DNA from 4 places in the Streptomyces sp. NPDC111516 genome. Region 2 is predicted to be linked to each of the others. Evidence: predicted binding sites of a transcription regulator. Region 2 holds the regulator's gene; each other region holds the start of a gene.
What was found. Region 2 encodes HrcA, which represses chaperone genes, less so after heat shock. Its sites were predicted from a motif close to TTNGCACTCNGNNNNNCNGAGTGCNAA; they were not measured.
Positions count from the first base shown of each region.

Region 1: the regulator HrcA is predicted to act here: its motif matches at 1,420-1,446, upstream of groES (co-chaperone GroES).
Region 3: the regulator HrcA is predicted to act here: its motif matches at 1,446-1,472, upstream of groL (chaperonin GroEL).
Region 4: the regulator HrcA is predicted to act here: its motif matches at 1,562-1,588, upstream of ACZ7L9_RS33275 (FmdB family zinc ribbon protein).

Region 1 is NZ_JBVKBV010000004.1:231,902-235,107, reverse strand. Features, by position in the region: gene groL (chaperonin GroEL) at 1-860, opposite strand, end outside; gene groES (co-chaperone GroES) at 960-1,268, opposite strand; gene ACZ7L9_RS11410 (DUF6234 family protein) at 1,586-2,050, shown strand; gene ACZ7L9_RS11405 (polysaccharide deacetylase family protein) at 2,310-3,206, opposite strand, start outside.
Region 2 is NZ_JBVKBV010000001.1:832,620-835,825, reverse strand. Features, by position in the region: gene ACZ7L9_RS03975 (MBL fold metallo-hydrolase) at 1-694, opposite strand, end outside; gene hrcA (heat-inducible transcriptional repressor HrcA) at 891-1,907, shown strand; gene dnaJ (molecular chaperone DnaJ) at 1,908-3,044, shown strand.
Region 3 is NZ_JBVKBV010000006.1:186,011-189,216, reverse strand. Features, by position in the region: gene thrC (threonine synthase) at 1-363, shown strand, start outside; gene ACZ7L9_RS14860 (MoaD/ThiS family protein) at 394-672, shown strand; gene ACZ7L9_RS14855 (cold-shock protein) at 1,095-1,301, shown strand; gene groL (chaperonin GroEL) at 1,635-3,206, shown strand, end outside.
Region 4 is NZ_JBVKBV010000027.1:82,104-85,309, forward strand. Features, by position in the region: gene ACZ7L9_RS33270 (MFS transporter) at 52-1,338, shown strand; gene ACZ7L9_RS33275 (FmdB family zinc ribbon protein) at 1,600-1,953, shown strand; gene ACZ7L9_RS33280 (S-methyl-5'-thioadenosine phosphorylase) at 2,035-2,868, shown strand; gene ACZ7L9_RS33285 (hypothetical protein) at 3,074-3,206, shown strand, end outside.

The sequences.
Region 1 (3,206 bases), on a different contig from region 2:
GCCTTGCGGCGGTCACCGAAGCCCGGGGCCTTCACCGCGACGGCGTTGAAGGTGCCACGGATCTTGTTGACGACGAGGGTCGACAGCGCCTCGCCCTCGACGTCCTCGGCGATGATCAGCAGCGGCTTGGAGCCACCGGCCTGGATGACCTTCTCCAGCAGCGGGAGCAGCTCCTGGATCGCGCCGATCTTGCCCTGGTGGATCAGGATGTACGGGTCGTCGAGGACGGCCTCCATACGCTCCTGGTCGGTCACCATGTACGGGGACAGGTAGCCCTTGTCGAAGGCCATGCCCTCGGTGAAGTCGAGGTCCAGACCGAAGGTGTTGGACTCCTCGACGGTGATGACACCGTCCTTGCCGACCTTGTCCATCGCCTCGGCGATGAGCTCGCCGACCTGCGGGTCCTGCGCGGAGAGCGCGGCCACGGCGGCGATGTCGGTCTTGTCGGCGATCGGACGGGCGGTCGCGAGGAGCTCGTCGGAGACGGCCTTGACCGCGGCGTCGATGCCCTTCTTCAGGGCGGCCGGGGAAGCACCCGCGGCGACGTTGCGCAGACCCTCGCGGACGAGCGCCTGGGCCAGCACGGTGGCGGTGGTCGTACCGTCACCCGCGACGTCGTTGGTCTTGGTCGCCACCTCCTTCACCAGCTGGGCACCGAGGTTCTCGTACGGGTCGTCGAGCTCGACCTCGCGCGCGATGGTGACACCGTCGTTGGTGATGGTGGGAGCGCCGAACTTCTTGTCGATGACGACGTTGCGGCCCTTGGGGCCGATCGTCACCTTGACCGTGTCGGCAAGCTTGTTGACGCCGCGCTCAAGGGCGCGACGGGCGTCCTCGTCGAACTTCAGGATCTTCGCCATGGCTGCTGAGCTTTCCTCTCGAACGAACTGCGCCCCCGACCACCCGGCTGGTTATTCGCAGGGGGCCAGGGGCGCAGAACAGAAGCAAACGTGGGTGAATTACTTCTCGACGATCGCGAGCACGTCGCGGGCCGAGAGGACGAGGTACTCCTCGCCGTTGTACTTCACCTCGGTGCCGCCGTACTTGCTGTAGAGCACGACGTCGCCGGTCTTGACGTCGAGCGGAAGGCGCTCGCCGTTCTCGAAGCGGCCCGGGCCCACGGCCAGGACGACGCCCTCCTGGGGCTTCTCCTTGGCGGTGTCCGGAATGACCAGGCCGGAGGCCGTGGTCTGCTCGGCGTCGAGCGGCTGGACCACAATGCGGTCCTCGAGCGGCTTGATCGCAACCTTGGTGCTGGCGGTCGACACGATCCGGTCTCCCCCTTCGGAGATCTCACGGGGTAACAGTCTTTGGGTGGCGACCAGGTGGATCCGTCGTCGCGGGTGCCGGACCTGCCAGTCGCACAGTACTGCTGGCACTCTCCAGTGGTGAGTGCCAGCACCGAGACTATGACCGCGATTAGCACTCGGTCAAGCGGAGTGCCAATTCCTGCGGTCGTGGCGTCCACCGGCGCCCCGCTCCCGCTCTGCGCCACGCGCCGACCGGGGCACCGCTCGGACAACAGTCCGGACAACACTGGGACAACGGTCGTACGGACCGCGGCGTTCCGTACGACGGTGTGAACATGACCGAATCTCCGTACCGGCGGTCGGCCCCGCGGCCCCGGCGCGGCTCGCGCGCCGTGAACGGCTGTCTCGATGTGGTGCTGGGTCTGCTGCTGGTGCTCCTGGAGGGGGTGATCTGCGCGGTCGCCGCCTACTCCCTGGCCCTGTCGCGGTGGGACCCCGGTGGTCCGGAGGCGCCGGGCCCGCCGCCGATGGACTGGACGCCCGTCCTCGTCTTCGGCGCGATCGCGGCGGTGGTCGCGCTGATCGCCGTGGTGCTGATCCGTGAGAACTGGCCCTGGGCGGGGGCGATCCAGATCCCGGTCGTACTTCTGCTGTGCATGGCGACGGTGCAGGTCGGGCACGAGGACTACCGCCGCTCGCACCCGGCGCCCGCCTCCACCCCTTCGGACGATCCCGGCCGGTCCGGCCACCAGTGCCTCAGCGGCGGCGACAACCGCGAGTGCCTGGACTCCGGCGGCTGAGGGCAGGCGATGACAACCAGCGAACCCGGCGCCCCGTGGTCACCGCGGTCACGGCGGCCGCTGCGGCCGCTGCGATCACCCCGATCGCCGTGCGGATGCGTCTGCGGGCCCGCCGCGGGGCTCGGCCCCGGGTGGGTCACTTTCTGTGCGGCCTTACGGCCCAGCCGTTCGATCGGGGCGACCGACTGCGCGCACCCGGCGGTGCTGGTCAGGAGCGCACCGGCTGCCAGCAGGCCGACGAGCAGCAGGTACGCCCTTCTCATACGTAGTCCTCCAGCCGGGCCACGGCGTACCCCTGGTCCGTGACGGTCTTCATGACCGCACGGACCAGGTCGGCCATGTCGGCGCCCCACTGCTTCCGGCCCCGGAAGTGCGTGAGGATGATGTCGCCGGGGTGCAGTCGGTACCCGTCGCGCCACTCCATGTGGTCCGGGAACGCCTCCGCGTTCCAGAGCGGCACGGCCTTGATCCCGCAGGACTTCGCGATCCGGAGCGTGTCCCCGTTGTAGTTGCCGTACGGCGGACGGAAGAGGACGGGGCGCTTCCCGTACTGCTTCTCGAGGTTGGCCTGCTGGTCGCAGATCTCGTGCTTCTGCTCGCTGTACGAGAGTCCGGGAAGGTACGGGTGGCTGATCGTGTGGTTGTTGAGGCGGACTCCCAGCCGCTGCGCCTCCCCGAAGTACCCGTAGTTGTCGCGCACCTCCTCGTCGCTGAGGAAGGCGCTGTACGGGATGTCCAGCTCATCCATCATCTGGAGCAGTTCGGGGTCCTTGTCGGACCCGTCGTCCATCGTCAGGAAGACGACCCGGTCCTCGGTCGGGACGGTGGTGAAGACCGGCGGCAGCGAGTCGTCGCCGCCCTTCACCTCGAAGCCCTCCCGGGTGGTGATGTGCGGCTTGACTGCGGGCGGCGGGGGTGCGATCAGGGGTGGCCGGTCCAGCCGCCATTTCTTGGCGAGGGCCGCCCGTACGGCCGGACGGAGCTTCGCGTTCTCATAGGGACCGGCGGGTGCGCGGCCCTGACCGGCCGGCTGCCCGGGGCCCGCCTTCTGTCCGGGACCGCCCGGGAGTCCCGGACCGCCCGGGAGTCCGGCGGAGGGCCGGGCGCGGTGTTCCACGTCGGCGTCGGCCCGGCCGTCGGTCTCGGCGGCGCAGCC
Region 2 (3,206 bases):
GGTCACGCTGCCCCCTGACGAACGCCGCGTCCACCACCGCCCCGTGCCCGGGCACGTACACCGCGTCCTCGCCCCCGAGTTCCAGCAGCCGGTCCAGCGCGGCCGGCCAGCACGACGGGACCGCGTCCCGGCCCGCCTGCGGTTCGCCGGACTCCTCGACCAGGTCCCCGCAGAGCACCACCGCGGGGGAACCGGGCACGAGCGCGGCCAGGTCGTGGCCGCTGTGGGCGGGGCCCACGTTCGCCAGCAGCACCTGGCGGCCGCCCCCCAGATCGAGCGTCCACTCACCGCACACCTCGTGGTGCGGCGCCACCACGACACCGGTGGCCTCCGCCGCGTCGTGCTCGGACACCCCGTGGCGTACCGCGGAGGCGTACAGGGCGTCCGTTCCGGACTTCAGCAGGCCCGCCATGCCGACCGCCCCGTACACCTGGGCGCCGGAGAACGCCGCGGTGCCCAGTACATGGTCGAAGTGCGGGTGGCTGAGTGCGATATGCGTCACCTTGCGGCCGAGCAGGGCCTCCGCCTGAGCCCGTACTTCGGCGCCTTCGCGAAGTGTCGATCCGGTGTCGTAGAGCAGAACTCCCTCCGTCCCGAGGACCAGTGCGACGGTCGCATCCCATCCGGGAAGGCGCCGCCGGCCCATTCCGTGACCGAGTCGCTCCCAGCCGAACTCTTCCCAAGAGGCATCCATACCGCGACGCTATCGGCAACGACCTGCGCGGTCCCGAGGTAGCGTGGCCGGTCGCCCTTGCTCGGCCCCCACTCGGCCGCCGTACACTGACCGGGGGATTGCTGGCACTCGCGACGACAGAGTGCCAGGCGGATTCCTGGGAATGAACCAGGAACGGCCCGAGAACCACCGAGGAACACAGCTGGAGGTGTGCGCGATGCTCAGCGAACGCAGACTCGAAGTGCTGCGCGCCATCGTCCAGGACTATGTCGGCACCGAGGAGCCCGTGGGTTCCAAAGCACTCACCGAGCGGCACAAGCTGGGGGTCTCCCCGGCCACCGTCCGCAACGACATGGCGGTGCTGGAGGACGAGGGATTCATCGCCCAGCCCCACACCAGTGCGGGACGCATCCCGACGGACAAGGGCTACCGGCTCTTCGTCGACAAGCTCGCGGGTGTCAAGCCGCTCTCGTCGCCGGAACGCCGTGCCATTCACAACTTCCTCGACGGCGCGGTCGACCTCGACGACGTCGTGGGCCGTACCGTACGGCTGCTCGCGCAGCTGACCCGGCAGGTCGCCATCGTGCAGTACCCCTCGCTGACCCGGTCCACGGTGCGGCATGTGGAGCTGCTGTCGCTGGCGTCCGCCCGGCTGATGCTCGTGCTGATCACGGACACCGGCCGGGTCGAACAGCGCATGATCGACTGCCCCGCCCCGTTCGGTGAGACGTCTCTCGCCGACCTGCGGGCCCGGCTCAACAGCCGGGTCGTCGGGCGCCGCTTTGCGGATGTCCCGCAGCTGGTGCAGGATCTGCCGGAATCATTCGAGAGCGAGGACCGGGGAACGGTCTCCACCGTGCTCTCCACCCTGCTCGAAACCCTCGTCGAGGAGACGGAGGAGCGGCTGATGATCGGCGGCACCTCCAACCTCACCCGCTTCGGGCACGACTTCCCTGTGATGATCCGGCCGGTGCTGGAAGCACTGGAGGAGCAGGTCGTGCTGCTGAAGCTGCTCGGCGAGGCCAAGGACTCAGGCATGACCGTACGAATCGGGCACGAGAACGCCCACGAGGGGCTCAACTCCACGTCCGTCGTCGCGGTCGGCTACGGTTCGGGCGACGAGGCAGTCGCCAAACTCGGCGTGGTCGGACCGACCCGCATGGACTACCCCGGAACGATGGGAGCGGTACGCGCAGTGGCACGTTACGTCGGACAGATCCTGGCGGAGTCGTAAGTGGCCACGGACTACTACGCCGTACTCGGCGTGCGCCGCGACGCATCTCAGGACGAGATCAAGAAGGCATTCCGGCGGCTCGCTCGCGAGCTGCATCCGGATGTCAATCCCGATCCGAAGACCCAGGAGCGGTTCAAGGAGATCAACGCCGCCTACGAGGTGTTGTCGGACGCGCAGAAGAAGCAGGTCTACGACCTGGGCGGCGATCCGCTGTCCGCCTCCGGCGGCGGTGGCGCGGGCGGATTCGGACAGGGTGGCTTCGGCAACTTCTCCGACATCATGGACGCGTTCTTCGGTACGTCGTCGCAGCGCGGGCCCCGTTCGCGCACCCGGCGCGGCCAGGACGCGATGATCCGGCTGGAGATCGATCTCGCCGAGGCCGCGTTCGGCACCACGAAGGACATCCAGGTCGACACGGCCGTCGTCTGTACGACCTGCAGTGGCGAGGGCGCCGCACCCGGCACCTCCGCCCAGACCTGCGACATGTGCCGCGGCCGCGGTGAGGTTTCCCAGGTCACCCGGTCCTTCCTGGGCCAGGTCATGACCTCGCGGCCCTGCCCGCAGTGCCAGGGCTTCGGTACGGTCGTGCCGACCCCGTGCCCGGAGTGCGCCGGCGACGGCCGTATCCGGTCGCGGCGCACGCTCACCGTGAAGATCCCCGCCGGTGTCGACAACGGCACCCGCATCCAGCTCGCGGGCGAGGGCGAGGTCGGCCCCGGTGGCGGCCCGGCCGGCGACCTGTACGTGGAGATCCATGAGCTGCCGCACTCGGTGTTCCAGCGCCGCGGCGACGATCTGCACTGCACGGTCACCATCCCCATGACGGCGGGCGCGCTAGGCACCAAGGTGCCGCTGGAGACGCTCGACGGCCTGGAGGAGGTCGACATCCGGCCCGGCACGCAGTCGGGCCAGTCGGTCCCGCTGCACGGCCGCGGCATCACGCATCTGCGGGGCGGCGGGCGCGGGGATCTGATCGTGCACGTCGAGGTCATGACCCCGACGAAGCTGGACCCGGAACAGGAGCGACTGCTCCGGGACCTCGCGAAGCTGCGCGGCGAGGAGCGGCCCACCGGCCAGTTCCAGCCCGGGCAGCAGGGGCTGTTCTCCCGTCTGAAGGACGCCTTCAACGGCCGCTGACGGTCCCCGTACAGGTTCGTGCACACGGATTCGTCCACCGTTCCTGTGCATCTTTCCTGCGTACCGGTTCCTGCGTACCGTCCCTGAACGCTGTTCCTGAACGCCGGACGGGCTCGTTTGCCGAGCCGTCCGGCGTTCGAGGACAGATTTAAGGACAAAGAG
Region 3 (3,206 bases), on a different contig from region 2:
AAGCCGAACACCATCGCCAAGTCCCTGGCGATCGGCAACCCGGCCGACGGCCCGTACGTCCTGGACATCGCCCGCCGCACCGGCGGCGCGGTCGAGGACGTCGACGACGAGCAGGTCGTCGACGCGATCAAGCTCCTCGCCCGCACCGAGGGCATCTTCGCGGAGACGGCGGGCGGCGTGACGGTCGGCGTCACGAAGAAGCTGATCGAGGCCGGTCTGATCGACCCGGCGCTGACCACCGTCGTCCTCAACACGGGTGACGGCCTCAAGACCCTGGACGCGGTGGCCGCCACCTCGCAGGCGACCGCCACGATCCGCCCGAGCCTGGACGCGTTCCGCGCCGCCGGACTCGCCACCAGCTGACCACCCGAGACTCCAGGAAGGGCACCCACCATGAGCGTCAAGGTCCGTATCCCCACCATCCTCCGCACCTACACGGGCGGCCAGGCCGAGGTCCCGGCCGAGGGCTCGACCCTCTCCCAGGTCATCGCGTCCCTGGAGCAGAACCACCCGGGCATCGCCGCACGCGTCCTCGACGACCAGGGCAAGCTGCGCCGCTTCGTGAACGTGTACGTCAACGACGACGACGTGCGCTTCGAGGGCGGCCTGGAGACGGCCACGCCGGACGGTGCCGGCATCTCGATCATCCCGGCGGTCGCGGGCGGCTGCTGATCCCCCGTCCGGCTTCACCGCGTCACCGGAATTGCCCCCTCCGCGAGAGAAACGGAGGGGGCAATTCTGCATGGTTGAGCGCGGTACAGTGTGGGAAGTCCCTCCAGCTGCCCGTGCCGCCCGCATATGAGAATGCGCCCGGCCGCGACAAGAAGCAGCCAAAGTGCTCGATCCCCTTGCGCCATAAGTCGCCTTTGCCCGGCCCGACTTGCCCTGGAACCGTATGAATTCCTCATATTCGGGCGTTCGGTGCTGCCCAGAATTCTCGTCCGATTGACCTGTTGCAGAGGGCAGTTGGGCAGATACATTCGGCCGCGGTCGACGCGTTCCGGCGCACGCACCCTCTCCTGTCGGAGGGTGAGTTCTGACCCGGGTCCGCGAAGTGCGGTCCTGTGCAAGGGCCAGTAATAGGGGAGTTAGGCATGGCTCAGGGCACCGTCAAGTGGTTCAACGCGGAGAAGGGGTACGGCTTCATCGCGGTCGACGGTGGTGCGGATGTTTTCGTCCACTACAGCGCGATCCAGATGGACGGGTACCGCACCCTCGAAGAGGGTCAGCGAGTTGAATTCGAGATCTCGCAGGGCCAGAAGGGGCCGCAGGCGGACATGGTCAAGCTCGCCGTCGGCTGAGCTCGACGCGGTCGGCCAACGACACTACTCACGCACGGAGGGCCCGTACCCCTGGGGTACGGGCCCTCCGTGCGTCCGTGTCGTCCGGGGCCGTCCGAGGGCGGTCGTCGCTGTCCACATCCCGAGGCGGACGCGTCGAAGGCGCTTGCACTCTCCGGGGTCGAGTGCTAATCATTGGCGTTAGCACTCTCCAGGTGAGAGTGACAGAACTTGGACCGGGCCGGTGAGGCCCGCAGGTCCGGTGGGGCAAGGAACCACCGGTCAGGCAGGCCGTCCGTCGCGGGCGCCACTCGGTCCGGAGCAATCCACCCCTGTCCGGGAGGACCACTTCACATGGCCAAGATCATCGCGTTCGACGAGGAGGCCCGGCGCGGTCTCGAGCGCGGCATGAACCAGCTCGCCGACGCCGTCAAGGTCACCCTTGGCCCCAAGGGTCGCAACGTCGTCCTTGAGAAGAAGTGGGGCGCCCCCACGATCACCAACGATGGTGTGTCCATCGCCAAGGAGATCGAGCTGGAGGACCCGTACGAGAAGATCGGTGCGGAGCTGGTCAAGGAGGTCGCCAAGAAGACGGACGACGTCGCCGGCGACGGTACGACCACCGCCACCGTTCTCGCCCAGGCTCTCGTCCGCGAGGGCCTGCGCAACGTCGCCGCGGGTGCCAACCCGATGGCCCTCAAGCGGGGCATCGAGAAGGCCGTCGAGGCCGTCTCCGCCGCCCTCCTGGAGCAGGCCAAGGACGTGGAGACCAAGGAGCAGATCGCTTCGACCGCCTCCATCTCCGCCGCCGACACCCAGATCGGCGAGCTCATCGCCGAGGCCATGGACAAGGTCGGCAAGGAAGGCGTCATCACCGTCGAGGAGTCCCAGACCTTCGGTCTGGAGCTGGAGCTCACCGAGGGTATGCGCTTCGACAAGGGCTACATCTCGGCGTACTTCGCCACGGACATGGAGCGCATGGAGTCGTCGCTCGACGACCCGTACATCCTGATCGTGAACTCCAAGGTCAGCAACGTGAAGGACCTCCTTCCGCTGCTGGAGAAGGTCATGCAGTCCGGCAAGCCGCTGCTGATCATCGCCGAGGACGTCGAGGGCGAGGCCCTGTCGACCCTGGTCGTCAACAAGATCCGTGGCACCTTCAAGTCCGTTGCCGTCAAGGCCCCGGGCTTCGGTGACCGCCGCAAGGCCATGCTCGGCGACATCGCCATCCTCACCGGTGGCACCGTCATCTCCGAGGAGGTCGGCCTCAAGCTGGAGAACGCCGGTCTCGACCTGCTCGGCCGCGCCCGCAAGGTCGTCATCACCAAGGACGAGACGACGATCGTCGACGGCGCCGGTGACACCGACCAGGTCCAGGGTCGCGTCAACCAGATCCGTGCCGAGATCGAGAACTCCGACTCGGACTACGACCGCGAGAAGCTCCAGGAGCGCCTCGCGAAGCTGGCCGGCGGCGTGGCCGTCATCAAGGCCGGTGCCGCGACCGAGGTCGAGCTCAAGGAGCGCAAGCACCGCATCGAGGACGCGGTGCGCAACGCCAAGGCCGCCGTCGAGGAGGGCATCGTCGCCGGTGGTGGCGTGGCTCTGCTCCAGGCCTCGGCCGTCTTCGAGAAGCTGGAGCTCTCGGGTGACGAGGCGACCGGCGCCAACGCCGTCAAGCTGGCGCTGGAGGCCCCGCTGAAGCAGATCGCCGTCAACGGTGGTCTTGAGGGCGGCGTCGTCGTCGAGAAGGTGCGCAACCTGGCCGTCGGCCACGGTCTGAACGCCGCGACCGGCGAGTACGTCGACATGATCGCCGAGGGCATTCTCGACCCGGCGAAGGTCACGCGCTCCGCCCTGCAGAACGCCGCGTCCATCGCCGCGCTGTTCCTCACCACCGAGGCCGTCATCGCCGACAAGCCGGAGAAG
Region 4 (3,206 bases), on a different contig from region 2:
TGTCGGCCGGCCCCGGGAGCTCTGCCACCAGGCGGCAGAAAGGCATGGACCGTGGCGTCCACGGTCTCCGACCGCCCCGGTTACGGGCAGTTGCTGCGCACCCCTGGTGCGTGGACGTTTCTCCTGCCGGGCTTCGCCGCACGGCAGCCCTTCGCGATGCTGACGATCGGCATCGTGCTCCTGGTTCAGCACACCACCGGCTCGTACGGCAGCGCGGGCTCCGTCGCCGCCGTGACCGGCGTCTCCATGGCCCTGTTCGCGCCGCAGACCGGCAAGCTCGCCGACCGTTTCGGCCAGCGGGCCGTGCTGCTGCCCGGTGTCGTGGTGCACGCGGCGTCGGTGTCGGCACTGGCGGCGCTCGCGCTGGCGGACGCGCCACTGTGGGCCCTGTTCGCGGCGGCCGTGCCGACCGGTGCGTCGATTCCGCAGATCGGGCCGATGGTCCGGGCCCGCTGGGCGGCCCTGCTGGGCGCGGCACCGGGCCGCGAGGCTTCACCGTTGCTGTCCACCGCGGCCGCTTTCGAATCGGTGACGGACGAGTTCACCTTCGTCATCGGCCCGGTGCTCGCCACCGCGCTGTGCACGGGGGTGCACCCGGCGGCAGGCCTGATCACGGAGGCCGGGCTGACCCTGGTCGGCGGACTGCTCTTCGCCGCGCAGCGCCGCACCCAGCCCGCGGTGCGCAACACCGCGCCCGGCGCCTCCCGGCGGCATGCGTCCGCGCTGTCCGTACCGGGTGTCCGGGTGCTCGCGGTGGCCTTCCTGGGGATCGGCGCGGTCTTCGGCGGCATGCAGGTCTCGCTGACCGCCTTCGCCGAGGAGATCGGCCGGCCGGGGGCGAATGGCCTGCTGTACGGGGTCTTCGCGGCCGGCAACATGCTCGCCGGGATCGCCTGCGGCGCCATTGCCTGGAAGATCGGGCCGCGGCGACGGCTGATCGTCGGGTACGCGGCGCTGACCCTGACCGCGTCCGGACTGTGGGCGGTGCACTCCGTGCCGCTGCTGGCCGGGCTCGGACTGCTGGTCGGGCTGTCCATCGCCCCGGCCCTGATCAGCGGCTACACGCTGGTGGAGGCGCTGGTTCCGGAGTCCGCCCGGACCGAGGCGTTCACCTGGCTGACGGGCTCGGTCGCCCTCGGCCAGGCCGGCGCGGTGACGGTCGCCGGACGGCTCGCGGACGCCCACGGCGCGAGCGCCGGATTCGTCGTGCCGCTGGTCGGGACCGTACTCGCGCTGGTCACCCTGGTCGCGCTGCGTTCGAGGCTGACACCGGTCCGCGCGACCGTCACAGCCGCGCGTGGCGCTGTTCGCCGTGATGCTGTCACGGCCGGAGAATGATGGTTCCCGTACTCGGATTCACTGGAACCTCGGGGACCGCGGGGCCAACTGGAATCGGCGGCATACGTCGGTGCGGCTCCTGCGGATTCCTGCGCCGCATGATGTGGCAGCCTTCTCACCCAGGCCGACGGCCTTCGTGACGGCCAAGCCCTGACCGCTGCCCATAGGCAGGTGACAGACGTTACTGCAAACAGCGGCCTGCAGCAGTTACCATTGACGACTGTTAGCACTCATCGAGTGAGAGTGCCAGGAGGAAGACAAGTGCCGACGTATCAGTACCAGTGCACCGAATGCGGCGAGGGCCTCGAGGCGGTGCAGAAGTTCACCGATGATGCCCTGACCGTGTGCCCGAGCTGCGAAGGACGCCTGAAGAAGGTGTTCTCGGCGGTCGGCATTGTCTTCAAGGGTTCCGGTTTCTACCGGAACGACAGCCGTGGCTCCTCGTCGAGCAGCACCCCGGCGTCGTCCTCGGCGAAGGCGGCCGGTTCCGATTCGTCGTCGTCGACGGGGTCGGACACGAAGTCGTCCGCCTCCTCCTCGGCCGCCGCGTCTTCGTCTTCTTCGACGTCCTCCTCGTCCTCTTCATCCTCGACGAGTGGTACGTCGGCCGCCTGACCCGCACCGCGCTTCCGCGAGGACCTCGCCGATCCGTCCGGCGGGGTCCTCGGCGTTTTTCCGCGCCGCTACTGTGATCGCATGGCGAACGCAGAGATCGGTGTCATCGGCGGCTCGGGCTTGTACTCCTTCCTGGAGGACGTCACGGAGGTGCGTGTGGACACCCCGTACGGACAGCCGAGCGACTCCCTCTTCCTCGGCGAGGTCGGCGGCCGCCGGGTCGCCTTCCTGCCCCGCCACGGACGCGGCCACCATCTGCCGCCGCACCGCATCAACTACCGGGCCAACATGTGGGCGCTGCGTTCCGTCGGCGTACGACAGGTGCTCGGCCCGTGCGCGGTGGGCGGACTGCGTCCGGAGTACGGACCGGGCACGCTGCTCGTACCCGACCAGATGGTGGACCGCACCAGGGCTCGTACGCAGACGTTCTACGACGGGGAGATCCGGGCCGATGGCGCGGAGCCGAATGTCCTGCATCTGGGCTTCGCCGACCCGTACTGCCCCGAGGGGCGCAGGGCGGCGCTGTCGGCGGCTCGCGCGAAGCGCTGGGAGCCGGTGGACGGCGGGACGCTGGTGGTCGTCGAGGGGCCGCGCTTCTCGACCCGCGCGGAGTCGCGCTGGCATGCGGCGATGGGCTGGTCGGTGGTCGGGATGACGGGGCACCCGGAGGCGATCCTCGCCCGTGAACTGGGCCTCTGCTACACGACGCTGACGCTGGTGACGGACCTGGACGCGGGGGCGGAGGCCGGGGAGGGCGTCTCGCACGGGGATGTACTGAAGGTGTTCGCGGCCAATGTGGACCGGCTGCGCGCGGTGCTCTTCGGCGTGGTGGCCACGCTGCCCTCGGAGGTGGACCGTGACTGCCCGTGCTCGCGTGCACTGGACGGGCTGGAGACGGGGATCGAGCTTCCTTAGGGCCTCTCGTTCGGATCTCGGGTACCCCGGCACCCTGATCCGGCCTGATCCAAACGAAAGTCCCTGGCCCGGGCAGCCGAGGGTCAGCCGGGTGACGAGGTTATCCACAACACTGGGGCTGTCCACAGGCTTCGGCGGGAAACTCGCGGACGGTGGATCGTGAGGGGTGTTCGTCCGAAACTCCTCATGCCAGGTGGTGCTGACCATGTTCCCGTCATCCCCGTCGTCCCTGCCATTCCCGTCACTCTCCTCTTCCGAGTCGTCCTCGTGTGCGCGCTCCGCGCGCTCCGCTCCGGCGATGGCTCCAGGGCCTCCGGCGTCGGCTCCCCCGCCCTGTG